3 regions of the Erwinia sp. CGal63 genome follow, and region 1 is predicted to be linked to each of the others. Evidence: riboswitches for the same ligand, from Rfam matches in the RefSeq annotation. Region 1 holds a riboswitch; each other region holds the start of a gene.
What was found. A riboswitch is a leader RNA that binds a small molecule or an ion and turns the genes downstream of it on or off. The one in region 1 is predicted to bind thiamine pyrophosphate.
Positions count from the first base shown of each region.

Region 2: linked by a shared signal. The riboswitch ahead of thiB (thiamine ABC transporter substrate binding subunit) and the one ahead of thiC (phosphomethylpyrimidine synthase ThiC) in region 1 are both predicted to bind thiamine pyrophosphate.
Region 3: linked by a shared signal. The riboswitch ahead of thiM (hydroxyethylthiazole kinase) and the one ahead of thiC (phosphomethylpyrimidine synthase ThiC) in region 1 are both predicted to bind thiamine pyrophosphate.

Region 1 covers NZ_JAKUMN010000005.1:994-10,564, forward strand. Annotated here, with positions in the region: gene purH (bifunctional phosphoribosylaminoimidazolecarboxamide formyltransferase/IMP cyclohydrolase) at 1-1,023, shown strand, start outside; gene purD (phosphoribosylamine--glycine ligase) at 1,038-2,318, shown strand; gene MKZ79_RS15335 (DUF1481 domain-containing protein) at 2,358-3,005, opposite strand; gene hupA (nucleoid-associated protein HU-alpha) at 3,076-3,348, opposite strand; gene MKZ79_RS15345 (YjaG family protein) at 3,537-4,127, opposite strand; gene nfi (deoxyribonuclease V) at 4,193-4,861, opposite strand; gene hemE (uroporphyrinogen decarboxylase) at 4,864-5,931, opposite strand; gene nudC (NAD(+) diphosphatase) at 5,971-6,744, opposite strand; gene rsd (sigma D regulator) at 6,818-7,321, shown strand; TPP riboswitch at 7,414-7,514, shown strand; gene thiC (phosphomethylpyrimidine synthase ThiC) at 7,590-9,524, shown strand; gene thiE (thiamine phosphate synthase) at 9,521-9,571, shown strand, end outside.
Region 2 covers NZ_JAKUMN010000004.1:84,650-94,220, forward strand. Annotated here, with positions in the region: gene MKZ79_RS13855 (SDR family oxidoreductase) at 1-447, opposite strand, end outside; gene thiQ (thiamine ABC transporter ATP-binding protein ThiQ) at 885-1,586, opposite strand; gene thiP (thiamine/thiamine pyrophosphate ABC transporter permease ThiP) at 1,570-3,189, opposite strand; gene thiB (thiamine ABC transporter substrate binding subunit) at 3,165-4,151, opposite strand; TPP riboswitch at 4,188-4,286, opposite strand; gene sgrR (HTH-type transcriptional regulator SgrR) at 4,322-5,983, opposite strand; gene MKZ79_RS13880 (sugar efflux transporter) at 6,230-7,408, shown strand; gene MKZ79_RS13885 (hypothetical protein) at 7,648-8,148, shown strand; gene leuD (3-isopropylmalate dehydratase small subunit) at 8,238-8,843, opposite strand; gene leuC (3-isopropylmalate dehydratase large subunit) at 8,846-9,571, opposite strand, start outside.
Region 3 covers NZ_JAKUMN010000001.1:254,745-264,315, reverse strand. Annotated here, with positions in the region: gene MKZ79_RS01080 (Zn-dependent oxidoreductase) at 1-212, shown strand, start outside; gene MKZ79_RS01075 (MFS transporter) at 330-1,613, shown strand; gene MKZ79_RS01070 (mannitol dehydrogenase family protein) at 1,652-3,118, shown strand; gene MKZ79_RS01065 (GntR family transcriptional regulator) at 3,208-3,894, shown strand; gene thiD (bifunctional hydroxymethylpyrimidine kinase/phosphomethylpyrimidine kinase) at 3,912-4,709, opposite strand; gene thiM (hydroxyethylthiazole kinase) at 4,706-5,494, opposite strand; TPP riboswitch at 5,527-5,623, opposite strand; gene MKZ79_RS01050 (S6 family peptidase) at 6,246-9,571, shown strand, end outside.

The sequences.
Region 1 (9,571 bases):
ATTGCCAACTACTTCGGCAGTCTGGTTCCAGCCTATCATGGTGAGAACACCGAGCCAGCCGGACGCTTCCCACGCACGCTAAATCTGAACTTCATCAAGAAGCAGGATATGCGCTACGGCGAGAACAGCCATCAGGATGCCGCCTTCTATATAGAAGAGAACGTTTCCGAAGCCTCGGTCGCTACCGCGCAGCAGCTTCAGGGTAAAGCGCTCTCCTATAACAACATCGCCGATACCGATGCGGCGCTGGAGTGCGTGAAAGAGTTTGATGAGCCAGCCTGCGTTATCGTCAAACACGCCAACCCCTGCGGCGTGGCGGTCAGCGACTCGATCCTGGGCGCTTACGAGCTGGCCTATAAAACCGACCCCACTTCCGCGTTCGGCGGTATCATCGCTTTCAACCGCGAACTGGATGAAGCGACCGCACAGGCGATTGTCAGCCGTCAGTTTGTCGAGGTGATTATCGCGCCATCCGCCAGCGAAGCTGCACTGAGGGTAACGTCGACTAAGCAAAACGTTCGCGTGCTGGTTTGCGGCCAGTGGCAGCAGCGTCAGGCCGGCCTGGACTTTAAGCGCGTTAACGGTGGTCTGCTGGTTCAGGATCGCGATTTGGGCATGGTGGAAGAGAGCCAGCTGCGCGTGGTAACTAAGCGCCAGCCGACCGAACAGGAGCTGCGCGATGCGCTGTTCTGTTGGAAGGTCGCTAAATTCGTGAAATCCAACGCTATCGTTTATGCCCGCGACAATATGACCGTCGGCATTGGCGCTGGCCAGATGAGCCGCGTTTACTCCGCCAAAATCGCCGGTATCAAGGCGAAAGATGAGGGACTGGTGGTTGAAGGCTGCGCGCTGGCTTCCGACGCTTTCTTCCCGTTCCGCGACGGTATTGACGCCGCCGCTGCTGCTGGCGTTAGCTGCGTTATCCAGCCGGGCGGTTCGATTCGCGACGAAGAGGTAATTGCCGCTGCAGACGAACACGGCATCGCGATGATCTTCACCAACATGCGTCACTTCCGCCATTAATAAGGAACCGGATAATGAAGATTTTAGTAATTGGCAATGGCGGCCGTGAACACGCGCTGGCGTGGAAAGCCGCTCAGTCGCCGCTGGCGGAGACTGTTTTCGTCGCGCCGGGCAACGCAGGCACCGCGCTGGAACCTGCACTACAGAATGTCGCCATCGGCGCCACGGATATTCCCGCGCTGCTGGAGTTCGCACAGCGTGAAAAGATCGATCTGACCATTGTTGGCCCGGAAGCGCCGCTGGTCATTGGCGTGGTGGATGCCTTCCGCGCCGCTGGCCTGAAAATTTTCGGCCCGACTCAGGCCGCCGCACAGCTGGAAGGATCTAAAGCCTTCACGAAGGATTTCCTCGCCCGCCATAACATTCCAACGGCTGAATACCAGAATTTCACCGATGTGAATGCGGCGCTGGAGTATACGCGCAGTAAAGGCGCGCCGATTGTTATTAAAGCGGATGGCCTGGCGGCTGGCAAAGGCGTCATTGTGGCGATGACGCTACAGGAAGCGGAAGAAGCCATCAAAGACATGCTGGCCGGCAACGCTTTCGGCGACGCTGGCCACCGCATCGTGGTGGAAGAGTTCCTGGATGGTGAAGAAGCCAGCTTTATCGTGATGGTTGACGGCGAAAACGTGCTGCCGATGGCTACCAGCCAGGATCATAAACGCGTGGGCGATGGCGACACTGGCCCGAATACCGGCGGTATGGGTGCCTACTCGCCTGCGCCGGTGGTCACCGATGAGATCCACCAGCGCGTCATGGATGAGGTCATCTGGCCGACCGTACGCGGCATGGCGGCGGAAGGCAATGTCTACACCGGTTTCCTGTACGCCGGCCTGATGATCGACAAGAGCGGCCAGCCAAAAGTGATCGAATTCAACTGTCGCTTTGGCGATCCGGAAACGCAGCCAATCATGCTGCGCCTGCAGTCGGATCTGGTGGATCTGTGCCTGGCGGCCGTTGACGGCAAGCTGGACAGCAAGGATTCAGTCTGGGATCCGCGTCCCTCGCTGGGCGTGGTGCTGGCGGCTGGCGGCTATCCTGGCGACTACAACACCGGCGACCAGATCCACGGACTGCCGCTGGAAGAGACGCCGGATGGCAAGATATTCCATGCCGGAACAAAAATGCAGGACGATCTGGTAGTCACTAACGGCGGACGCGTTCTCTGCGTGACGGCGCTGGGCGAAGACGTGGCGGCGGCGCAGAAGCACGCCTACGAACTGGCTAAGTCTGTCTCTTGGAACGGCAGCTTCTGTCGTCACGATATCGGCTACCGCGCGATCGGCCGTAAGTAACCTCTTCAGGGGATGAGTCCTTCATTCCCTTTCCCTTTCTTAAAAGCTATCGGCTTCGGGCTCCGCCGCGCAAAGGTCTTCCTGCGTCGCCAGCAGCAGCTGCGTGCCGCCAGGCGCTTCCAGCCAGGCGATGCTGAGCGGCTCGCCAGCTTCCTGCTGTTGCCGGGTAATATAGCGCATGTCGTTGTCATCAAGCCCGGGCGAAGCTTTTTCGCCGCTGCACAGGCTCACGGTGCCGGAAGGCGTCCAGCGTCCCTGTAACAGCCTTACGCGGCCCTTCAGCAAATCGTTGCTGATGTTCAACATACGTCCGGCGTCAAACTGGTAGAGCGCGATGGCGTCGGCGGACAGTGCTTCGCGCCGGTTTTCCAGCTGCCGCTGCATAAAGCTCATCCGGCCCTTCTGGTCGAAACGCAGCGTGACGCTTTCCGGCTGGCTGCCGACGATGTGCCGTTCAATAGAGATGAGCTTGCCCTGCTGCCACTGATAGTCGGTGGTTTGCGACGGCGCCTCGCTAAAAGGGGTATAAACCGTTTGCAGATGGGTGCTCTGAGGAGCGTGCTCTTTGCGCCAGATACGCACGGCGCCGCGATCGGCCAGATAGCCGCTGGCGGTAAAATCGGGGGTATGCTGCGAGCTACAGCCCGTTAGCAGCAACAGCAGAAGAATGCAGGAAGAACGATTCACGGGCTCCTCTGGGCGAAAGCCTGAACAAAAGGGGCTTAACGCCCCCCTGTTTAAAACCTTTCACCGTTGATTATTTAACGGCGTCTTTCAGAGCTTTACCAGAAACGAATGCCGGTACGTTTGCAGCTGCAATTTTGATTTCTTTGCCGGTCTGCGGGTTGCGGCCAGTACGCTCAGCACGGTGGTTAACTTTAAAAGTACCAAAACCAACCAGTTGTACAGCATCACCTTCTTTCAGAGACTCAGTAATCGCAGCCAGGGTGGATTCCAGAGCAGCTTTAGCCTGGGTTTTAGACAGGTCCGCTTTGTCCGCAATTACATCAATCAGTTGAGTCTTGTTCATAAGTTATCCTTACAGTGTATTTATCGCTTGCTAAGCATCGAGTGCGAGGGAAAAACCAGTTTCTGGCACTCTCCTGCATACACGCACCGATAGCCACTTTTTTCAGCCCCCCAAATGTAGACCAGACTGGGGGCGAATGTGAAGCCTTAAGGCGCTACAAATCAGGCCTGAAGTCACGTTTTATCGCCTTACTGCTGAAAATTTATACCGATATTGCTAATCCCTGATTCCCGCAGGTCGGAACGCAGTCCTTTTATCAGCTCGAGATCCCTTTCCTCGCAGGCGCTGAGCAGGCGAAAAATCTCCCACTGGATGTCCCATTCCTCTTCGACGGCGGGATTGGCTTTTAGCTCTTCATCGGTCATTTCGCGTTCGGCCTGGGTCATTTCCAGCATCGCAACGGTAGTGATAGAGGCTTCGCTGACGGCGATCGCATGGGCTAAAGTTTCACCGCTCAGGCGAGAATGCAGCAGCTCGCTCAACGCCACGCAGGCGTCGATAGCAGGATAAACACCGTACAGGTCATAATCCTCTGCCGCCGGGATCGCCTCTTCCAGCTTTTCCAGCTGCGAATCGAAATTAACTTTGGCGTCTTTCACTACCAACGTTTCCCACACCAGATCGAGGATGCGGCGATAAAGTTGCCCGTCGCCAAAGCCGGTCTGCTGGCAAAAAGCCCAGTAGTTGGGATACATGCGTTCACACAGGCAGGCCATAAAAGTCACGTGCTGCCAGCTTTCCAGCTTTTCCAGCCGCAGGTGAATCGGATTACGTAACATGTTGGGATCTCTTAAACAAAAGTGCGCGGCCTGCAGTGTAACCGAAAAGCGGGCGGCTCACACCGTTATAGCGGGATGCCGAGCCGCGCAAAGGCGGGCCGGTTGGAAGCTACCGCGTCCGCCCAGCGGGTCGGCTCCGGCAGGCGATAGCCTTGCAAACAGGTTTCCACCCATTGCAGAGCCGTATCCGCGCTGACGCGGTGGCCCGGCGAAATAAATAGCGGATTGCAGCGCTTTTTGCTGCGCAGCACCCAGCCAATCTGTTCGCCTTTATCGATAAGCGGCTGGCGGGAGCCTGGCTCGTCGCCCAACGGCTCGAACTTGCCGCACAGGCGCCGCTTCGCCACGCCGATGGTCGGCACGTCCACCAGCAGCCCAAAATGGCTGGCGACGCCAAGACGACGCGGATGCGCGATGCCCTGACCATCGACAAACAGCAGATCGGGCTTCTGCTCCAGCTGCTCCCAGGCGGCCAGCAGCGCAGGATATTCGCGAAACGAAAGAAAGCCGGGGATATAGGGCATCGTGGTGGCTATCCGCGCAACGCGATGCTCAATTAGCTTCAGCGACGGATACTCCAGCAGCACCAGAGCGGCGCGCGTGACCTCGCCGCCCTGTTCGAACCCTACATCCGCCCCGGCGATATAGCGCGGCGGCATTACGTCAAAATCATCGGTGCGCACCACTTCCGCCGCGCGCATCGTCTGTTCCTGCTTTAATGCCTGTATATCCATAACTAGTCCTGGTGATACTGTCCTGACAGTTTGTGAACGGCCTCCACAAAAGCACCCGCGTGTTCCGGCGGCACATCCTGATGAATGCCGTGGCCCAGGTTGAACACGTGGCCCGTACCCTTGCCGAAGCCCTGAAGAATGCCTGCCACTTCCTGCTCAATACGGGCTGGCGTTGCATACAGCATAGAAGGATCCATATTGCCCTGCAGCGCAACTTTGTGACCCACGCGACGTCGTGCTTCGCCAATATCCGTTGTCCAGTCCAGGCCAAGCGCATCACAGCCGGTTTCCGCCATCGCTTCCAGCCACTGTCCGCCGCCTTTGGTAAACAGCGTCACCGGCACGCGGCGGCCATCGTTTTCACGCAGCAGGCCGTCGACGATTTTGTGCATGTAGTGCAGCGAAAACTGCAGATAATCGCGTCCGGTCAGCACGCCGCCCCAGGTATCGAAAATCATCACCGACTGGGCGCCGGCGCGGATCTGTGCATTCAGATAAAGCGTGACGCTGTCCGCCAGCTTGTCCAGCATCAGATGCAGGGTTTCCGGCTCGGCGTACATCATCTTTTTCAGTTTGGTAAAAGCCTTGCTGCTGCCGCCTTCCACCATATAGGTCGCCAGCGTCCACGGACTGCCGGAGAAGCCGATCAGCGGCACTTCGCCCTTCAGGTTTTTACGGATGGTGCGCACCGCGTTCATCACGTAGCCCAGCTCCTGCTCGGGATCGAACACCGGCAGTTTTTCCACATCGGCGCGGCAGGTCACCGGGGAAGAGAAGCGCGGGCCTTCGCCAGCTTCAAAATAGAGTCCCAGCCCCATCGCATCGGGAATGGTCAGAATATCGGAGAAGAGGATCGCCGCATCCAGCGCGTAGCGCCGCAGCGGTTGCAGCGTGACTTCACAGGCCAGCTCGGCATTCTTGCACAGCGACATAAAATCGCCGGCCTGGGCGCGCGTGGCTTTATATTCCGGCAAATAGCGTCCGGCCTGACGCATCATCCAGACGGGCGTGACGTCCACCGGCTGACGCAGCAGGGCACGCAAATAACGATCGTTCTTCAGTTCACTCATTTTCAGGACTCTTTTTCATTCAGGCGCACAGTATATCAGCTATTCTGCCTCGGCGCGGCAGAGCGCGACGGTGTCTTCAATCAGCCGGCGGGCAACGGTACCGGCTGGCGGCAGCGCTGGCAGCGCGTCAAAGCGATACCAGTTCGCGTCCAGCAGCTCTTTCGAATCGATGCGGATTTCGCCGCTGTCGTAGTCGGCCATAAAAGCCATCATCAGCGACTGCGGGAAAGGCCAGGGCTGCGAAGAGACATAGCGTAGGTTTTTGACTTTAATGCCGCTCTCTTCCATCACTTCCCGCGCGATGGTCTGCTCCAGCGTCTCGCCCACTTCGACGAAACCGGCCAGTACCGTATAGATGCCGTTGCGATGACGGGTATGCTGAGCCAGCAGGATCTCGTCGCCGCGTCGGATCGCCACGATAATGCAGGGCGCGATCTGTGGATAGTAGCGCTGACGGCAGTGGCCGCACAGGCAGGCCCATTCCGTTTTGCTACGGTGCATGGCGTGGCCGCAGTAGCCGCACCACTTATGCGAACGGTAAAACTCTGCCAGCTGGACGCCGCGTCCCGCCAGCTGAAACAGCGCGGGATCCTGATCGAGCAGCTGGCGCAGCGAAGCCATCCCTTCCGGCCGGTTTTCGCAGATCAGCCGCACCGGTTCGCCCTGCCATTCGCCGATAAGCGATCCTTTGGATCCTGCGAAGCCCAAATTTTGCGCGCTACCGTATGGTAATTGACCTTTCGGCAGCCAAAGTTTCTGTTCATGGCTGACAACCCACCAGCCAGCGTCTACGCTTGAAATCTCAAGTTCCATAAATTGCTCATCCTCACTTCACGCCTTACCGGATCGGGATCGACAGTTAAAAATAACACTTTTGGAGTCACTCATGCTTGACCAGCTGGAAGTTCTGACCTCACGCGTAGGCGGATGTAGCGAACTGGTAGATTTTTGCCTTCACTCACGTAAGCAGCTGTTAGTTGCCTATTATCAAATGGTTGGCATTAAGCCTAACAAGGAATCACTGACTTCGCTTGACGAAAACGCGCTGGATAATTTTTGCCAAAGCCTGGTAGATTATCTTTCAACCGGCCACTTCACCGCTTACGAACGCTTTATCCAGGAGATGGAAGGCACCGAGCAGCTGGCCAAAGCGGCGCTGATTTATCCTTCGTTACAGGCTAATACCGAACAGATTATGGCGATTTACGATGCCCATCTGGAAAACGCTATCGATCACGACAACTATCTGGAGTTCCAGCAGGCGCTGTCGATCGTCGGCGAAACGCTGGAAGCCCGTTTTACCCTGGAAGATAAATTTATTCAGCTGGCGCTGGAGAAGTACAGTGACCAGCCAGCGGCAAACGACGCGGCAATGGCTCGCCCGGCCTGATAAGTTATAAATTTGTAAAACCCTTGAGCTTTCTATAAAGCCCCTTTATGCTCAAGGGGCAATCAGCTGATTGTCCCTGGCGAAAGCCAGATTTCTTCTTGTCGGAGTGCCCTTCGGGGCTGAGACCGTTTATTCGGGATCCGCGGAACCTGACCAGGTTAATACCTGCGTAGGGAACAAGAGTAAAGATTCAGGTTTGGGCCTTCAGCCCGGCAATTACTCATCCGAACTCCGGACAAGCAAATTTTCCTTTATTCAGGAACTTGCTATGTCTACGTCCGTTAAAAAACCAACCCGACGCGAACAGCGTGCCGAAGCCCGCCAGTTTATCGATTCCCTGCAGGGCGCCGCCTTCCCCAATTCCAGACGTATTTATCTTACCGGCTCCCGAGCCGATTTACGCGTCCCCCTGCGCGAAATCCAGCTCAGTCCGACGCTAACCGGCGGCAGTAAAGACCATCCGCAGTTTGAAGAGAACGAACCCGTGCCGGTATACGATACGGCCGGCCCTTATGGCGATCCCGAAACCGTCATTGACGTCCATGCAGGGATCGCCAGACTGCGGGAAAGCTGGATTTTGGAACGCGAAGATACGCAACCGATCGAGCAGCTTAGTTCCACTTATACGCAGCAGCGCCTGGCGGATGAAGCGCTGGATCATCTGCGCTTCGCAAAGCTGCCGCGTCCGCGCCGCGCGCTGGCTGGCCGCTACGTCACGCAGCTGCACTATGCGCGACTGGGCGTTATCACGCCGGAAATGGAGTTTATCGCGCTGCGGGAAAACATGGGCCGTGAGCGCATTCGCAGCGAGGTGCTGCTCCAGCAGCATCCCGGCCACGGGTTCGGCGCGCAGCTGCCGGAAAACATCACCGCCGAGTTTGTGCGCCAGGAAGTGGCCGCCGGACGAGCGATTATTCCCGCCAATATCAACCATCCCGAAGCGGAACCGATGATCATCGGCCGCAATTTCCTGGTGAAGATTAACGCCAACATCGGCAATTCCGCCGTCAGCTCCTCAATCGAAGAAGAGGTGGAAAAGCTGGTCTGGTCGACACGCTGGGGCGCAGATACGGTGATGGATCTTTCCACCGGCCGTAATATTCACGAAACCCGCGAGTGGATCCTGCGCAACAGCCCGGTGCCGATTGGCACCGTGCCGATCTATCAGGCGCTGGAGAAGGTCAACGGCGTGGCGGAAGATCTCAACTGGGAAGTGTTCCGCGATACGCTGCTGGAGCAGGCTGAGCAAGGCGTCGATTACTTTACTATCCACGCTGGCGTGCTGCTGCGCTATGTGCCGATGACGGCGAAGCGCCTGACCGGCATCGTCTCGCGCGGCGGCTCGATTATGGCTAAGTGGTGCCTGTCGCATCATCGCGAAAGCTTTCTCTACGAACACTTTCGCGAAATTTGCGAAATCTGCGCCGCTTACGACGTCTCCCTGTCACTTGGCGACGGCCTGCGTCCTGGCTCTATTCAGGATGCCAACGACGAAGCGCAGTTCGCCGAGCTGCGCACGCTGGGCGAGCTGACGAAAATCGCCTGGGAATATGACGTTCAGGTCATGATTGAAGGGCCGGGCCACGTGCCAATGCAGATGATCCGCCGCAATATGACCGAACAGCTTGAGCACTGCCACGAGGCGCCGTTCTATACGCTTGGCCCGTTGACCACCGATATTGCGCCGGGTTACGACCACTTCACCTCCGGTATCGGCGCGGCGATGATTGGCTGGTTCGGCTGCGCCATGCTCTGCTACGTCACGCCGAAAGAGCATCTTGGTCTGCCGAACAAAGAGGATGTGAAGCAAGGCCTCATCACCTACAAGATCGCGGCCCATGCAGCCGACCTGGCTAAAGGGCATCCGGGCGCGCAGATCCGTGATAACGCCATGTCGAAAGCGCGCTTCGAGTTTCGCTGGGAAGATCAATTTAACCTGGCGCTGGATCCGCATACCGCTCGCGCCTACCACGACGAAACCTTGCCGCAGGAGTCAGGCAAGGTCGCGCATTTCTGCTCTATGTGCGGGCCAAAATTCTGTTCGATGAAAATTACGCAGGAGGTGCGCGACTACGCCGCGAAACAGGAAGCGGCAGCGCAGCCGATAGAGATCGGTATGGCGGAGATGTCGCAGGCTTTCCGCAGCCGTGGCGGCGAACTTTATCATGCCGCGGACGCGCTTCAGCAAGAGGATAAAGCATGAGCCGCGGCGCCTTTCCTCCAACGGCAGCGAAACTGGGACTCTATCCT
Region 2 (9,571 bases), on a different contig from region 1:
GCAGTAAGGCCAGCGGTAAACGCCCGCGTTGCTGACAATATTAATAATAATGCCGCGCTTTTTTGCACGCATGGGTTTTAACGCTTCATGCGTACACCAGGAGAGCCCGAGCAGATTGATATTAATCGCTTCAAACCAGTCATCCATTGCGATATCAACGAATTTATCGACCGGCCCCCAAACGCCCGCATTATTGATTACCACATCAATATGGCCAAATTTTTCAGCAATTTCAGCGAAACAGGCGGCGACAGCAGCTCGGTCGGTAACGTCGCACTGCAGGCAGTGAATGGCGCCGCGAAACTCATCTTCAAGCTCGGCCAGCCTCTGCGCGTCTCTGCCGGTAATGATGACCCGATGATCTTTAGCCAGCGCTCTGGCATAGGAAAGGCCAAGCCCTTTGGAACCGCCGGTGATTAATATCGTCTTTTTTTGCGCGTCGATCATTGCCCGTTTCCTTTAATGAAGTGTACTGCTGGCTATTTTCTCTCAGGGCATTAATAGCACTTTGTTGTGAAAGTTACATTACATCGGTCATTCATTTTGGTTATGGCGAGATAATATTCTGCCTGATGCGAAAGGTAATAATCCAGGAGAGGTAATATAACGGCATGAAACGAGTTTGAATGATGCTCTTTTTTGGCGAAGACAATTTTGTCATGAATACGGGCTAAGAGGTGATTAATAATGCTGGCCCTGTAACAGGAGCACTCCTCACCTTCTTAATTGTGAAAAAGATACCTGATAAAGCGGAGCAAATTATTGCGGCGCTGACGTGTCAGCGCCTCGCCGGTCAGGCTGTAGGACATTTTTCCTCGATCGCGTCGGCATGCAGTTTTTTGCAGGCTTGAACGGCGAAGCAACGCTGCTGCGGCTGGCCGCTTTTAGCGCAGAGCAATTCCCAGCACGGCAGCCTCTTTGACCTCGCCGTTAAGCAAGGCGGAAGTGCCGCCGTCCCAGCAGATCCGGCCATCGACCACCAGCGCGCTGCGCGGCGTGATACGCGCCGCATCCTCAATGCTGTGCGATACCATCAGCAGCGTGATGTTTCTTTCCCGACAGACTTCATCCGTCAGCGCCAGCATCTCCTTGCGCAGCGCCGGATCCAGCGCGGAAAACGGCTCGTCCAGCAGCAGGATCGGCTGTTGGCGCACCAGGCAGCGGGCCAGCGCGGCGCGCTGTCGCTGACCGCCGGAAAGCTCGCCGGGCAGACGTGCCAGGTACGCTTCCAGCCCGACTCTTTCCGCTATCCTCTGTAAACGCTGACGCTGATCGGCGTCCAGCCGCAGTCCCGGATGCAGTCCCAGCCCGATATTTTGCGCCACGGTAAGATGGGGGAACAGGTTGTTCTCCTGAAACAGCATGGAAACCGGCCGTTTCGCCGGCGGCGTAAGCAGGTGATCCGCGCCGTTAAGCTGCAGTTCGCCGCTGTCGGCAAGCAGAAAACCGGCGATCAGGCTTAGCAGCGTACTCTTGCCCGCACCGCTGGGGCCGAGGATGGCCAGACGTTCTCCCGCCTGCATTGAAAGGGTAAAGCGCATCGGCAGATGCTGGTAGATCCAGGTCAGGTTAGTCAGCGTCAGCATGGCGTCCCGGCAGTTTTTCAATCAGGGTAAACAAAAGGAAGCAGAGCAGCAGCAGCAGCAGCGCGCTTACCGCGCCATCTTCGCTGCGATAGGAGCCCATCTGCTGATAAAGATAAAAGGGCAGCGTACGGAAATCTTCGTTGCCAAACAGCGCCACTACGCCGAAATCGCCGACCGACAGCACGCTGGCGAAAGCCATCGCCTGCGCCAGCGGTCGTTTCAGCGCGCGCAGCTCTATCAGCCGCAGCCGGTTCAGGCCGCGAATATCCAGCGCCAGGCAAAGGCGGTTATAGCGTTCGGCGATATCGCGCAGCGGGTTTTCCAGCACTTTGATGGCATAGGGGATGGCCATCAGCGCGTTGGTAAAGATAACGATGCCTTCCGCCGACTGCGGCAGGCCGCTGGTCTCGTTCAGCAGCAGAAAGAAGCCGGTAGCAAGCACGATGCCGGGCATCGCCAGGATCAGCATACCGCTCAGTTCCAGCATCTGGCCGGCGAAGGGCTGCTGGCGCAGGCGCAGTTCCCGGCTGCTCCACAGCAGCATTACGGTAAGGATTACGCAAATCGCGCCCGCGCCCAGCGCGATGCTTATCGAGGTATAAACGGCTTGCCACAGCGCGGGCTGCTGAAGGACGCTAAACAGGCTGCTGTTTAACCCGCTGACGATCACCGCCAGCAGCGGCGGCGCTATCAGCAGCAGCGCCAGCGTCAGCAGCACGGTATCCAGAACCTTCGCGCGTCGGCTATCCTGCCGATCCCGCCAGCTTTGCAGGCTGGTTGTGCCGGAAGGCAGCGCCTTGCTCAGCCGCTGGCTCAGCAGCACCAGGCTCAGACAGCAGATCATCTGAATAAGCGCCAGCAGCGCGGCGCGCCCGGGGTCATAATCAAAATTCAACGCCTGGAAGATCGCCAGTTCGATGGTGGTGGCTTTGGGGCCGCCGCCCAGCGCCAGCACGGTCGCGAAGCTGGCGAAACAGAGCATAAAGATGAGCGAACCGGTCGGCAGCAGCTGCCGCCGCAGCCAGGGCCACTCCACCAGACGAAAAGAGTGCCATCCCGTTACGCCAAGCTGGGCGGCAAGCTGACGCTGCTCTGTCGGGATCTGCTCCAGCGTCTGCAGCAGCAGCCTGGCAGCCAGCGGCAGGTTAAAAAAGAGGTGCGCCAGCAAAATGCCCTGCAGGCCATAAGGCGAAAAGAGGTAGTCCACGCCAAGCCAGCCGCAAAGCGTCGCCAGCCATCCCGAGCGTCCGTAAACGCTCAGAATACCGAATACGGCCACCAGCACCGGCAGCACCAGCGTCATAGCACAGAGGCGCAGCAGGATGTTCCGGCCGGGAAAGCGGCGGCGCCAGAGCGCCCGCGCCAGCGGAACGGCAGGCGCCAGCGCCAGTAAAGCGGAGAGGAAAGCCTGCCAGAACGAGAAGCGCAGGACGTGCCACAGATAGCTGTCGTGCCAGAGACTGCCCGCATTGACCGACGCGTGACGCCACAGCGCCATAAAAGCGAGCAGCGCGACGGCAACCAGCAGCGTGGCGACAAGGCCGCCGGGAACCAGGTTGCCCGACGGTCTGCGGCGGCTTAGCGACTGACGGCGCGTTGCCATGCGCTGACCCACTCGCTGCGATGGCTGGCGACTTCCTGCGAGGAGTACTGCAGCGTGGTTTTCGGTACGGTCAGCGTGTCAAAGCCGGCAGGCAAGGCTGTCGGCACTGCCGGATACATCCAGTTGCCCTGCGGGATCGTCTGCTGGAAAGGCTTGTCCAGCATAAACTGCATAAATTTCTGCGCCAGCTGCGGCTGTTTGCTGCCCTTAAGCTGACCGGCGACTTCCACCTGTAAATAGTGCCCTTCGCTGAAGTCCGCCGCGGCGTACTGCGTTTTTTTCTCTTCGATCAGGTGATAAGCCGGCGAAGTGGTATAGCTCAGCACCATATCGGCTTCGCCTTTCAGGAACAGGCCATAGGCTTCGCTCCAGCCTTTAGTGACGGTAACGGTTTTCTTCGCCAGCTTCTGCCAGGCGGCAGGCGCGTCGTCGCCATAGACTTTTTGCATCCAGAGCAGCAGCCCCAGGCCAGGCGTGCTGGTGCGCGGATCTTCATAGATGACTTTCAGCGGCTGGCTGCCGTCGACCAGCTCCTTCAGGCTTTTGGGTGGATTGGCCAGTCGGGTTTTATCGTAAACAAAGGCGAACCAGCCATAGTCATAGGGCACGAAAGTGCTGTCGTGCCAGCCGCCCGGCACTTTAACCTCGTGGGTGTCGATATGGCTTTCGGTAAACAGGCCGGTTTTTTTCGCCGCATCCAGCAGGTTGTTGTCCAGACCCAGCACTACGTCAGCCTTGCTGTTTTTGCCTTCCATGCGCAGACGGTTCAGCAATGCAACGCCGTCGGCAAGGGCGACATAGTTCAGCTCGCAGCCGCAGTCGGCCTCAAACGCTTTTTTAATCGCCGGGCCAGGCCCCCAGTCAGAGGCAAAAGAGTCGTAGGTATAAACCGTTAGCGCAGGTTTGGCGGCGACGGCGGAGAGCGAGCAGAGCAGCAGCAGAGGCAGGGCTTTTTTTAACACTTTGCGTTCCTTGAGGGTCAGGGCGACGCGCGATCTGAGCAAAACACTCTCAAATCCCTACGCCGGTATTAGCCGGATCAGGTTCGACGGGTTTATCTCAGCCTCGGCTTGCGCCGCGCACCCCGTTGAGAACGCCTTATTCTAATGATTTCCAAAGAGTAGCGAAAGCGTCATGATTCCGGCGGCGCAAACCAGGCGGATTTGAAATCGAACCAGCCAAGCGTATTCATCCGCACGCCACGCATACTGCGCTCGCCCTCCAGCAGCAGCCAGTGGTGAAACAGGGGATGAAAGTAGCAGTCGGCTATCAGCTCTCTGCTCCAGTCGGCCAGCGACAGCTGCTGCTCGCGCCAGCGCTGCGCGTCCTTTTGCCAGTCAATCGGCACGCAATGCTGTAGCAGCGGGATCTCATAGAGCAGCGCAAACAGAGAGAAGGTCAGCGGCAGGGTGAAATTGGCGCTGCCCAGCCAGATATCGCTTTCCGCTTCGCCGCGATGCCAGCTGTCGTAATCGACCTGTCTGGTAACTAACTCAACGCCCTGAGAAGCCAGCAGCGGCTGCAGCAGATTAGCGATAGCCTGATGCTCGATATGATCGCCATACCAGGTCAGCGTCAGCGAGGTGAGGCCTGGAGGTTTCTCCGGCGCCGCCAGATCCCGGCGATGATGCCAGCGCGGCAGCAGTCCATAAGCCGGAAACCAGTAGCGCTGATAGCCGGTTCCTGCCTGGCTTAGCAACGTTATCGGGTTAGCGATGGCGCTAATCCAGCGGCGTACCTGCTCATCGCGACCCTGCGGCGAACGCTGATCGAACAGCAGAAAATAGCAGCCTTCTTCCAGGCGACTCTCCTCGGATTTTTCATCCAGGCTGCCGCCTTCCAGCCTGACGCCGGAGTAAACCAGCTCTTCGCTGATCTCCGGCAGTACCCAGATATTGACCTCGTCGATCAGCGCGCGGTAGCCGAAGTAGTCATCGAACGCTGCAATACGCAGCTGGCTTTGCTGGTTGCGCACTACGGCGTAAGGGCCGGTGCCGACGGGCTGGCGGCTGAAATCCGTCATCGAAGGCCATTCCCGCGGCAGAATTAGCGCGCTGACGCCTGCCAGCAGCCACGGCAGCCAGCGGTCGGGCTGATGAAGGTGGATATCCAACGTCCAGGGTGCGGAAGAGCTAACGCGCTGAATATGGCTGAAAAGCGGCTGCTTTTTTGCCCGCTCCAGCGTGGCGATCGCGTCCGCGACTTCCATTTCACGTCCGTGGTGAAAATGGACGGCGGGTCGCAGATAGAAACGCCAGTGCAGCGGCGTAACGGGCTGCCAGTGATGGGCGATATCCGGCTCGATTTCCCCGTTTTCCTCATTTATGCGAGTCAGGCCGCTGAAGATCTGTCTGGCCAGATGGGTTTCCGAGCGGCGCAGCGCCGTAGCGGGATTAAGGTTCAGCAGGGAACGATAGTAGAGTATCCGCAGGATATGTTTTCCCTGACGGAAGCTGCGGCCAAGATGGGAAATCAACATCTGCCGCACGGCGTTTTTATCGCCGACCAGCTGCACCAGCTGATCGATGCGATCCTGTTCCAGCAGCTCTTCCGCGCGCTGCTGCTGCAGCGCCAGGCCCGTATAGCGAAAGGTCAGCTTTGAGCGCTTGCCGCGGCCGGCTTCGGCCTGCCACTCCAGCCAGCCCGCCTTCTGCATGGCGCCAAGCAGGTTGCGCATATGACGGCGCGAGCAGCTTAGCTGAACCGCTAACCGCTCCAGTGTGGTTTCCTGCGACTGGCCTTCGCAGCTTTGCCACAGCCGGATAAACTGCTGCTGTAAACGTGTGGATTGCATAAAAGAGGAAATCCTGATGAAAACTCGCCTGTTTTTTCTGCCTTATATTAGAGCAATACTTATTGATGATGAAAGGGCGGGAGGCATTCTTTTGAATGGCGCGCTTTCAAGAATTTATATCTGAGTAGGGTGGGTTTTCACCAGCCAGCGGGCGTCTTGCCTGCTGGCTTTTTTCATTTTGCCGTTTTCTTCTATGCTTGCTGTTTGCGCCTGCAAGCAGGCCTTTTTATTTGCAGGGGATGAGGTATGAAATCGCTGCTGACGCGCCGTCGTCGTATTAATCCGGTTTATCTGGCCTTTATGGCGGTTTCTTTTATGGTTGGCGTGGCGGGCGCGCTGCAGGCGCCGACGCTGAGCCTGTTTCTGTCGCGTGAGGTAGAGGTACGGCCGTTTTGGGTCGGGCTTTTTTATACCGTGAATGCCGTCGCCGGCATTGTGGTCAGCCTGCTGCTGGCGAAAAGGTCGGACAGCAGCGGCGATCGCCGTATGCTAATTCTCTTTTGCTGTCTGATGGCGGTGGGCAACGCGCTGCTGTTTGCTTTTAATCGCCATTATCTGACGCTGATTACCTGCGGCGTGCTGCTGTCGGCGTTGGCCAGCGTAGCGATGCCGCAGATTTTCGCGCTGGCGCGGGAGTATGCGGACAGCTCCGCGCGTGAGGTGGTGATGTTCAGCTCGGTGATGCGCGCCCAGCTCTCGCTGGCATGGGTGATTGGGCCGCCGCTCTCTTTCGCGCTGGCGCTGAATTACGGTTTTACTACCATGTTTGTCGTCGCTGCCGCGCTGTTTGTGATCTGTATCGCGCTGATCTGGTTCGCGCTGCCTTCCGTGCCGCGCGTCGAGCAGCCAACGGAAATCGTGATTACCCAAATCAGCGCGTGGAAAAACCGGGACGTGCGGCTGCTGTTTATCGCCTCGCTGCTGATGTGGACCTGCAACACTATGTATATCATCGATATGCCGCTTTATATCAGCAGCGTACTGGGGTTGCCGGATCGGCTCGCCGGGCTGCTGATGGGCGTGGCCGCAGGTCTGGAGATCCCGGCAATGCTGCTGGCCGGCCATTACGTTAAGCGCTTCGGCAAACGTAAAATGATGCTGTTTGCCGTGGCTGCCGGCGTGCTGTTTTATCTGGGCCTGGTGCTGTTTCATTCACGGGCGGCGCTGCTGGCGCTACAGATTTTCAACGCCATTTTCATTGGCATTATCGCCGGGATCGGCATGCTCTATTTTCAGGATCTGATGCCCGGCAGGCCTGGCGCGGCCACCACGCTGTTTACCAACAGTATTTCAACGGGCGTCATTCTGGCGGGCGTTTTCCAGGGCGCGCTGGCCGAGACGTTCGGCCACTATGCGGTCTACTGGGGCGCGCTAATCCTCTCTGTCGCCGCGCTGGCGATGTCGGCTAAGGTAAAAGATGTTTAAGCTATTGGTGTTAGAAACTTCCAGATAGCGCCAGTTTTTGTTGCAAAAAAAGGCGAGTCGCCGCAAAATCCATCAGGTTATAATTTGTACTGGCGGGCATTGCCTGGTTGTCGAACGCAGTCTGCCTTTACTTCATGATGGACGGAATCAACATGTTGGCACCTAAGGAAACGCCCGAACGTTGCCGGAGGGAACAGAGCCGGTATTCGTTCGCTATGAAAAATCAGCAAGGAGGCGTAATGGACGATATCAGGGAAAAAATCGGGCGGCTGGAGAGCGAAACCAGCCAGATGCGGGTGGACATAGCGGCGCTGATCGAGCGCTCAAAGCATGCCGCCAATCAGTCATCGCTGGATACGCTGGTGGAGCAGGCGAAAGGGTTTGCCAGCCAGGCTGCGCTGGACGCGCTGGCGGAGCAGGCGAAAGGGTTTGCCAGTCAGGCTGCGCTGGACGCGCTGGCGGAGCAGGCGAAGGGGTTTGCCAGCCAGGCAGCGCTGGATGTGCTGGTAGAACGGTCGGAAAGCTTTGCGACGAAAGCCGACCTCGGGCTGTTACGAAGCGATCTTTATAAAGAAGTAGGTATGGTGCGAAGCGATCTTCAGCAAGAGATTTATGCTTCTGAAAACCGCCTGAACGCTAAGTTCGACGCGATCAATAACAGGATCACCTGGACGCTGCTGCTGCCCGCGCTAACGGCCATTATTCTCTGGTTCGTTAAGGTGGCTATCCTGAAAATATGAACGATAGCCAGAGAAGGATCTTTTCAACTTAACACACTGAATAAAAATATGTTTTGGCTATGATGTTGGGGCCGAAGCCCCAATAGCCTCTAGCGTAAAAACGTCGGCTGGCGCTGCTCGTAGTCGCTGATGCTGGCTTCGTGCTGGAGCGTCAGGCCAATGCTATCCAGGCCGTTCAGCAAACAGTGGCGGCGAAAAGCGTCAATAGCAAACGCGTAACGCTTCTCACCGGCAACCACTTCCTGTTTCTCTAAGTCCACGGTAAAGCTGATGCCTGGCTCAGCTGCCACCAGACGGAACAGCTCATCCATTTCCTCCTCGCTTAGCGTCACCAGCAGCAGCTGATTATTAAACGAGTTATTGGCAAAGATATCGGCAAAGTCGCTGCCGATAATCGCCCGAATGCCATAGTCGGTCAGCGCCCAGGGCGCATGTTCGCGTGAGGAGCCGCAGCCAAAATTTTCCCGCGTCAGCATAATGCTGGCGCCGCGAAACGCCGGTTTATTCAGGATAAACTCCGGATCGGGGATCTGGCCTTCCGCATCCTTATAGCGCCAGTCAAAAAACAGGTTGCGGCCAAAACCGGTGCGCGTCACCATCTGCAGAAACTGCTTGGGGATAATGGCGTCGGTATCGACATTGGCGGCATCCATCGGCACCACAACGCCGGTATGCTGCGTAAATTTTTTCGCCATAGTTACTCCTGATTCAGCTCGCGGATATCGGCAAAGCGTCCGGCGATCGCCGCCGCCGCTGCCATCGCCGGGCTGAGCAAATGCGTACGTCCACCGCGACCCTGGCGTCCCTCGAAATTGCGGTTGCTGGTCGAGGCGCAGCGCTCGCCGGGGCTTAAGCGATCGTTGTTCATCGCCAGGCACATTGAGCAGCCGGGCAAACGCCATTCGAAACCGGCATCCAGGAAAATTCTGTCCAGGCCTTCCGCTTCCGCCTGCGCCTTAACCGGCCCGGAGCCAGGCACCACATAAGCCTGTACGTTAGCGGCAATTTTATGGCCTTTCACCACCGAAGCGGCCGCACGCAGATCCTCGATACGCGAGTTGGTGCAGGAGCCGATAAATACCTTATCGATTTGCACTTCGGTCAGTTTGATTCCCGGTTTGAGATCCATATAGGCCAGCGCTTTTTCCGCCGAGGCGCGCTCAACAGGATCGCTGAAGCTGGCCGGATCGGGGATAACGTCGTTAACGGCAATAACCTGTCCCGGATTGGTGCCCCATGTTACCTGCGGCGCAATATCGGCGGCATTCAGCGTCACCACTTTATCAAAGCGCGCGCCGCTGTCGGATTTCAGCGTGCGCCAGTAAGCGATCGCTTTTTCCCACTCCTGCTCTTTCGGCGCGAACTGACGGCCCCGAACGTAGTTAAACGTGGTTTCATCCGGCGCGACCAGGCCCGCTTTCGC
Region 3 (9,571 bases), on a different contig from region 1:
AGCAGAGCCTGACCAGCAAGGAGCTCTCTTTGTTTACTTCCCGCCTCAACAGCCAGCGCTTTCCGCAGGTGATTGAGTGGATGGAAAAGGGGCTGATAGCGCCAGAAAAACTGGTGACGCACTACCTGCCGCTGAATGATGTCGAGGCAGCGATGACGCTGTTTGAAAAGGACCCGCGCAGCTGCTGCAAAGTTATCCTTGAGGTCAGTTAACGAACGCCGGGCTTAACGGTCAGGGCCGTATTCGGTAAGGGAGAGTCGCTCTCCCTTAATCAGGCTCCCTGAATCGTAAAGAAATCTTTCAATACTATAATAATTAAGGATTTTTTTATGTTTAAGAATCTCCGCTGGACCATTGTACTGTTGCTGTTTCTCGTCTACATGATCAACTATCTCGATCGTGTAGCGCTCTCGCTTACCGTACCGATGATCGAAAAAGATCTCATGCTGAACGCCGAGCAGTTTGGCCTGATTTTCGGCAGCTTCTTCTTCGGTTACGCCCTGTTTAATTTTGTCGGCGGGCTGGCGACGGATAAATTTGGCCCAACGCTGGTGCTGGGCATCGCGGTAGGCATGTGGTCGCTGTTTTGCGGCTTTACCGCGCTGGCGACCGGCTTCTGGTCGATGCTGATCCTGCGCGTGCTGTTTGGGATGGCGGAAGGCCCAATCTGCGCCTCCGCGAATAAAGCCATCAACGGCTGGTTCCCGAAAAAACAGGCCGCCACCGCGATGGGCTTTCTCAGCGCCGGTTCGCCGCTGGGCGGCGCGGTCGCCGGGCCCATTATCGGCTATCTGGCGCTGGCGTTCGGCTGGCGTCCGGCCTTCGTGATTATCTGCTCTATCGGCATCGTCTGGATGGTGGCCTGGTTCTTTATCGCGGCGGACAACCCGCTGAAAAGTCGCCTTGTCAGCGCGCGGGAGCGTGAACTGATCGACAGTCTGAAAGCTGAGCAGACCACGCCGGATGAGGAACTGGCGCAGGCGGCGCACGGTCTTGGCCACTATCTACGCCAGCCGATTATCCTGGTCACCGCCTTCGCCTTCTTCTGCTACAACTACATCCTGTTTTTTTTCCTTAGCTGGTTCCCGGCCTATCTGGTGCAGGCGCACAACCTGGATATCAAATCGATGAGCATGACGACGGTTATTCCGTGGGTTGTGGGTTTCGTCGGTCTGGCGCTTGGCGGCTGGATTTCAGATAAAATTTTCAATATTACCGGCAAGCTGCTGCTCTCGCGCAAAATTGTGCTAGTGGTGTCGCTACTGGCCGCAGCTATCTGTGTCGCCTTCGCCGGCTCGGTAAAAGGCGTTTATCCGGCCGTTATTCTGATGTCGGTTTCCATTTTCTTCCTCTATATCACCGGCGCGATCTACTGGGCGATTATCCAGGACGTCGTCCACAAAAGCCGCGTTGGCGGCATCAGCGGCTTTATCCATCTGATCGGCAGTCTTTCCGGCATTATCGGCCCGATCGTCACCGGCTATATCGTGCACCATACCGGCAAGTTCGACAGCGCCTTCGTGCTGGCTGGCGTGATTGCCGCGCTGGGCGCAATGCTGGTGCTGGTGGTGATTAAGAGCCCGAAAGGCACTGTTAAACCTGTCTCCGTCTGATTGTCCAGGCGCGCTTTTCTCTTTAATAAGGACTGACCATGCTATCTGTCGATCTTTTGCCTGAAGGCACTGTATTACCGAAATACGATCGTTCCGCCCTGCATAAACGCATCGTGCACTTTGGCTTTGGCGCCTTCCATCGTTCTCATCAGGCTGTTTGCACGGATATCCTTGCCGCCGAACAGCACAGCGACTGGGGCTACTGCGAGTGCGAAATCAACCCGGCTAACACCGGCGAGTTAATTAAGGCGCTGCGCCAGCAGGATTTACTCTACAGCGTGACGGAAAAGGCCGACAGCGGCCTGAAAACGCGCGTGGTCGGCGTCATCAAAGAAGCGCTTTATCGCCACGGCGACGGCATCGAGAAGATCATTGACGCGATGTGCCAGCCGGACGTGGCGATTGTCTCCGCGACGGTGACAGAAAAAGGCTACTGCTATCAGCCCGCGACCGGCGAGCTGAACCTGGATAACCCGGCGATCAAACACGATCTGGCTAATCCTGAGCAGCCGGATTCGCTGCCGGGCATTATTCTGGCGGCGATCAAACGCCGCCGCGCGCTCGGCCTGCCGCCTTTCAGCGTGATGTCCTGCGACAATATGCCGGAAAATGGTCGGGTAACCCGCAATGTGGTGATACAGCTGGCGGAACAGCAGGACCAGGCACTGGCCGACTATATTCGTAGCCATATTACTTTCCCGTCGACTATGGTCGACCGCATCGTTCCCGCCATGACGCCGGAAGCTTTTGAGGAACTGAGCGGCAAACTCGGCTGCAGCGATCCGGTTGGCGTGGAGTGCGAGCCTTTTTTCCAGTGGGTCATCGAAGACAACTTTGTCAGCGGCCGCCCGGCGTGGGAGAAAGCGGGCGCGGAGCTGGTGGCGGACGTGCTGCCTTTTGAAGAGATGAAGCTGCGTATGCTTAACGGCAGTCACTCGCTGCTGGCCTATCTGGGTTACCTGGCGGGCTACGAGCACATCAGCGACTGCATGGACGATCCTTACTACCTGAAAGCCGCGCGCAGCCTGATGCTGGATGAACAGGCGCCAACGCTAAGCACGAAAAATGTCGATCTGGTCGCCTATGCGGATTCGCTGATCGCCCGCTATCAAAACCGCGCGATTAAGCACCGTACTTACCAAATCGCTACCGACGGCACGCAAAAACTGCCGCAGCGCTGGCTGGACAGCATCCGCTGGCATCTGGCGCGAGGCAGCGATTTTACGCTGTTGGCGCTGGGCGTGGCGAGCTGGATGCGTTTCGTTGGCGGCGTGGATGAACAGGGCAAAACTATCGTCATCAACGATCCGCTGCACGAGCAGCTGGCGCAGCTGGTCAACAGCAGCGCTGAAGGCGATGAGCGCGTTGCCGCACTGCTTTCGCTGCGGGCGGTATTCGGCGACGATCTGCCGGACAACTCGCTGTTCCGCGAGCGCGTCAGTCACTATTACCAGAAATTGCTGACAGCAGGCGCAAAAGAAACGGTGCGTCAGGTTATCGGCTAAGCTAAGGGAAAAGCACTGGCGCCGGGGCATCAGGCTGATTAGACTGAGCATCCCCGGCGTCAGGCCACCCTTGATATGAAAATTGCCGAATGTCTATTGCCTACACGATTACCGCCAGCGAACCCGTTAACCAGCAAATTTACCGTTTTTTGCGCCAGGATATTGTTACCTGCGCGATTGCGCCGGGCGCGCTGCTTTCCGAAAAAGAAGTCTCGGCCCGCTTCAGCGTTTCCCGCCAGCCGGTTCGCGAAGCCTTTATCAAACTGGCGGAAGCGGGACTGGTGCAGATCCTGCCTCAGCGCGGCACTTTTGTGCGTAAAATCTCCGCTCAGCGCGTTGCCGATGGCCGTTTTATCCGCGAAGCCGTGGAAATGGCCGTAGTGCGCCGCGCGGCAACCGAAGCCTCGCCAGCCGCGCTGGCACTGCTGGAGCAGAATCTTCAGCTGCAAAAGATGTCCGCGCAGCGTCAGGATAGCCAGGCGTTTCTGCTGCTGGATGATGAGTTCCACCGCCTGATCGCCCAGAGCATCAACTGCGAGCTGGCCTGGGAAACGGTGGAGAATATCAAGGCGACGATGGATCGCGTACGCTTTCTGACCCTCAGCAAAGTCTCGCCGCCGCAAATCCTGATTGAACAGCATGAAGAGATCCTGCAGGCGCTGCTGGCGAAAGACGCCACAGCCGCGGAGCAGGCGCTGCGCCGCCATCTGCAGGAGATGATTTTTTCCATCACGCCAATCGCAGAGCAGAACGGCGAGTGGTTCGAGCCGCTATAGCGCTGGCTAACGCCGCGTTACCACCAGCGGTAAAAGTGATGAACCGGCCCAAAGCCCTGCCCGACTTCCAGCGTATCGGCCTGCTGTAGCGCGCCCTGCAGCCACTGCTTTGCCTCGCGCACCGTGGTCAGCCAGTCATTGTGGCGTGGCCGTAGCGCGGCGAGCGCGGAAGAGAGCGTACAGCCCGTGCCATGCGTATTTTTGGTTGGCACGCGCGGCGCGGTAAAACGCTCTTCTCCTTCTCGGGTCAGCAGCCAGTCCGGGCTTTCGCTGTCGCTCAGATGGCCGCCTTTCATCAGCACCGCCTGACAGCCCAGTTCCAGCAGCGCTCGCCCCTGGCGCAGCATCTCTTTTTCGTCGCGCGCTGGCGAACACGCCAGCAGCGCAGCGGCTTCCGGCAGATTAGGCGTGATAATGGACACCTGCGGCAGCAGCTTTTCGCGCAGCGTCGCCACCGCCCGCGCGGAAAGCAGCGGATCGCCGCTTTTCGCCAGCATCACCGTATCCAGCACCAGCCAGGGAATGGACGCCGTCGCCAGCCCTTCCGCCACCGCTTCCACGATATCGCTATCCTGCAACATGCCAATTTTCACGCTATCAATACGAACGTCGCTGAGCACTGAAGCGAGCTGGGCTGAAACAAACTCGGCCGCGATCGGATAAACGGACTGCACGCCACAGGTATTCTGCGCCACCAGCGCCGTGATCACGCTGGTGCCGTAAGCCTCCAGCGCGGAAAAAGTTTTTAGATCGGCCTGAATACCGGCGCCGCCGCTGGGGTCCGTACCGGCTATGGTTAGCGCGTTGACTCTCATAGCGCGGCCTCCCTGTGCAGGTGATACAGCTCATCCAGAAACAGCGGCTCAAAAGTGCCTGGCCCACCGGCTGCCGCCGCGGCACGTTCGCCCGCCTGGCTCATTACCCGACAGGCCGCAGCGATATGCTGCAGCCGGTCGCCGGGCAGCGCACAGAATGCGGCGACCACGGCGGAAAGCGCGCAGCCAGTTCCCACCACCCGCGTCATCAGCGGGGAACCGCCCGCCACCGCTACTAACCGCTCGCCGTCGGTGACGTAGTCCGTTTCGCCCGTCACCGCGACTATCGCGCCGCTTGACTGCGCCAGCAGCACGGCGGCATCCAGCGCTGCGGCGGAATCGTGCAGGCTGTCCACGCCGCGCCCGGAAACCGCCTGTCGCGCCAGCGCCATAATTTCAGAGGCGTTGCCGCGGATGGCGGCAGGACGATACGCCAGCAGCTGCTGACAAAAATCGCTGCGGAAGGTCAGCGCGCCGACGGCGACCGGGTCGAGCGTCCAGGGTTTGCCTGCCGCCGTAGCGCTCTGCGCCGCCGCAAGCATGGCTTCACCGCGCGCGGCGGTCAGCGTGCCGACGTTAATCAATACGGCATCGGCAATCGCGCTGAACTGCGCGGCTTCCACGGGTTCGGTCACCATCGCTGGCGACGCGCCCAGCGCCAGCAACACGTTGGCCGTAAAGCTCTGCACCACGTCATTGGTCAGGCAGTGCACCAGCGGCGAACGCTGGCGAAACAGGGAAAGTGAAGCGGCCGGGCTGGCCGTAAAGCGAGAAGGTTGGATCATAGCGCTCCCAACCGGCGATCAAGAAGGCGATGCGGGCAGGCATCTGACTTCCCTACGCTGGCATTATCCAGTTCAGGTTCAACGGGTTTTTCTCAGCCTTCACAAGGAAGGGCACCCCGAGTCATAGTGCAAGCTTCGCAGCATAGGGAAATGCGTGATGTTACGCAAGCCTGGCGCGGCTGATTAAACGCTGAATGCTGAAAGAAGGAAGTATCAGCACGCTGGCGTCCTGAACTCTTCTTCACCTGTGTTAAAGACGCGCGTTTAGCTGGCGTGATTATAAAAATTCATGAAGGAAATATCCGACAGCATTATTATCTTTCACGTCTTTTCTATACAGAGAAAACCTTTAATTAAAATAGTAACCCCAATCATTAAACAATTATAAAAATATTTATCCGACAAGTATTCAAAGAACCACAGTGAACTCTTTTTTATCTGGCAGGCAGCCAGCCAATAATATTCATTAAATAGAGTTAACTTGACGGTAATCAATATTATTGCGTCCCATCTGGCGCAAGACCGCAAAAAATTCCACAGATAATGTCTTTATTGTTAGACTATAAGAAAAGTCTGTAAATATATGATTTGGTAAACCACGCTTAACCCGGCACAAAAAAACACGGGAAATTAATATTTATCTTACATATCGCAATCGTTAATTTGAATTAAAGGGATTTCAATGAAATTAAAAATAATTGCGTTTTTATGTTGCTATTCTTTTACATCTTCATCCTTGTTCGCCGGTATCATGCGTGAAGACGTCGCGGTGCAGGACTATCGTGATTTCGCCGAAAACTTAGGTAAATATCGCGTCGGAGCAGAAAACATTCACGTTTATAAAACCGACGGTACGCTGGCTGGCGTGCTTGAGTTTCCTGTGCCTGACTTTGGCGCCGTGGTATCCGGCGGCTTCGCGACGCTGTTCGCGCCCTCTTATCTTGCCAGCGTCCAGCATAATACCGGCTACCAGTCCTTGGATTTCGGTAATAACGCCAAATACAGCACCAGCTATAAGTTAATCAATCGTAATGAGTACTACGAGCGCGATTTTCATTTACCTCGCTTAAATAAGGTTGTTACCGAAGCGGCTGCCATCCCTTCGATGACAGGGACTGAATTACGCGATAATCCGGAACGCTATACCTGGTACGCCCGCGTCGGCGCAGGAACGCAATATCAGGTTAATGCAGAAACGCAGACGCTTACCTGGCTCGCCGATGCTTATAGCTGGAAGTCGGGCGGTATGATGACCAATCCCACTTTTGAAAACTGGCGGCTGCGTTGGTACAACTATAGCCCCGACAATCCAGCCGTACAGCCGTTTGACAGTGCCGCTCAGGGCGGAGACAGCGGCAGTCCGATGCTGGTTTACGATAATGAAGAAAAAGTCTGGAAGCTGATGGGCGTATTAACCTCTATCGCCGGTAGCGCGCCCTACGATCTGCGTACCTATGTGCTTTATATTCAGGATGATTTCGTCGCGCAGGTGATGGCCGCTAATCAGGACGCCGATATTATCGATATACAGGCGAACGGCACGCTTTACTGGAATAAAGAAGCGGTAGTCCAGGGCGACAGCAGCTGGGCCTGGCACGGCGTCGAGGCGCTTACGCCAGCCGCCGCGACCAATGAAGAGCTGGACAGCAGTAAAGATCTGCGCTTTAACGGCGAAGGCGGCACGCTGGTTCTGAACCAGTCAGTCAATCTTGGCGCTGGCAAGCTGCAGTTTTCCAACGACTACCAGGTGGTTTCAGCCAGCGGCCAGCAGTATACCTGGGTCGGCGGCGGCATTGAGGTGGACGCGGGGAAAACGGTGCTGTGGCAGGTAAACGGCCAGGCGGGCGACGCGCTGCATAAGATCGGCGCAGGCACGCTGCACGTGAATGCGACCGGCGTAAACGGCGGCAGCCTGAACGTCGGTGACGGTACGGTCATACTGGATCAGCAGGCGGACGAGAACGGCAAGAAACAGGCCTTTTCCACCGTGACGCTGGTAAGCGGTCGTCCGGTAGTGGTGCTGGCGGACGCGAATCAGGTTGCCGCTAAAAATATCTTTTTTGGCTATCGCGGCGGCACGCTGGATATCAACGGCAACAGCCTGAGCTTCAGCGAAATTAATCATAACGACAGCGGCGCCACTGTCGTCAACCGCAACGTCGGGAAAGCCGGTACGGTTACGCTCTATGGCGACGGCTTTAATTTCGCCGGACATTTTGGCGAAAAAGATAGCGGCAGCTTAAACCTCAGCTATTACGCCTCTGACAGCGCTTATCAGGCTACGTTTTCGGGCGGCGCCGAACTCGCCTCGCTGAAGGTAAAACGTGGCGAACTGGCGCTGTCAGGCGAACAAACTCCTCACGCTGGCGGCGTGCTGTACAGCGATGACTGGCAGGATAAAAGCTATACCGCGGATACGGTAGAGGTTCAGTCCGGCACTAAGCTGGTCGTCAGCGATCACGCCACGCTGGAAGGTGAAATAGCCGTGGCTGAAAATGCCGCGTTAAATCTCTATGCGCATGCTCTGCTGTCGGGCAGCGTCGTGCTGAGCGAAACGGACAGCGTGCTGCAGGCGGATATCAGCGAGCGGGCCAGCAGCGTGGCGGGACTCTCTTCAACTATTACGGCGGATATCAGCGGTAAGGGTCAGATAGTGAAAAGCGGCGCCGGCACCTTAATTGTCGATGGCGATATCACGACCGACAGCGATACCGAGCTGCTGGCGGGCACGTTGGCGCTGAACGGTAACGCCGCCTCTACCGTCAATATGACCAGCGAGACGGTGCTGGCCGGCAGCGGCTCGCTGCAGAAGCTGAACGCGGCTGGCGGCACGATTTATCCCGGTGCTTTGCTGACCGATACCGCCGAATATGCCACGCTGCGCCTGGCCTCGCTGACTACTTCCGGCCCGGTTGGCGTAACGCTGAACAGCGCCTTCAGCAACAGCGCTACGGATAAGCTGTTAATAGAGGGCGACGTTAGCACCAGCGAACCGATTCAGGTAACAGTTAACAGCCAGAGCCTGTGGCGCGACAGCGACAGCAACCAGAACGGCAGCGCCGATAATACGGAAGGCGTATCCGTTATTCAGGTAGGCGGCCAGGCTACGAAAGAAAGCTTCCGGCTGGCTGGTGATTATGTGGCTCAGGGCGCCTGGGCCTACGGCCTGTATGCTTTCGCGCCGGGCAAAGCGGCGGCGAGCGAGCGCGAGGTCACCGGCTCCGGCAATCAATACTGGGACTATCGTCTGCAGAATATCTTGTTATCTGAAGAGGGAATTAGCGAGCCGTCTGTTCCTGAACTCCCGGAAACTACGCCGGAAACGCCAGAGGTAATACCGGAAACGCCTGCAGACGAAACGCCCGAAGCCACGCCGGAAGCGCCTGCAGATGAATCGCCTGAAGTCACGCCGGAAACGCCTGCGGACGAAACGCCTGAAGCCACGCCGGAAGCACCTGCGGATGAATCGCCTGAAGCCACGCCAGAAGCGCCTGCGGACGAAACGCCTGAAGCCACGCCGGAAACGCCTGCTGACGAAACCGTGCCGGCCGATGACACGGATAGCCAGCAGCAAGAGCAGCCTGCCGTCACGCCGTCAGCGCCCGTGCGCCGCGCGGTTACGCCGCAGGTTCCAGCCTATATTTCTCTGCCGTCTGCGCTGTTCCGCGCAGATGAGCAGCGCACTCAGCTGTTTAAAGAGAGCGCCCTGCAGAGCGCGCAAAAAGGCAGTTCCGATTTCTTTATCTTCGGTTATCGCGGCGAAGAGCGCTATCGCCCGGCCAACGGTTTTCTCGACTATGGCTACAGCTACAAGAGCCGCTATAAAGGCTGGATGATGGGCGCAACGCTGGCCTCATGGCAGAACGACAATCAGTCGCTTAGCCTGAGCGGCGCCTGGTCACAGGGCGATTTGACCTTCAAACCTTCCGCAGCGGACGGCTACAGCCAGGGCAGATTTGATAACAACACCCTGAATCTTATGTTAGCCTGGCATATGGACGATTATTACCTGACTCTGCTCTCCGGCTACGGCTGGCTGAAAGGCGATATCGTTACGCATCTGCGCGGCAACGTGGC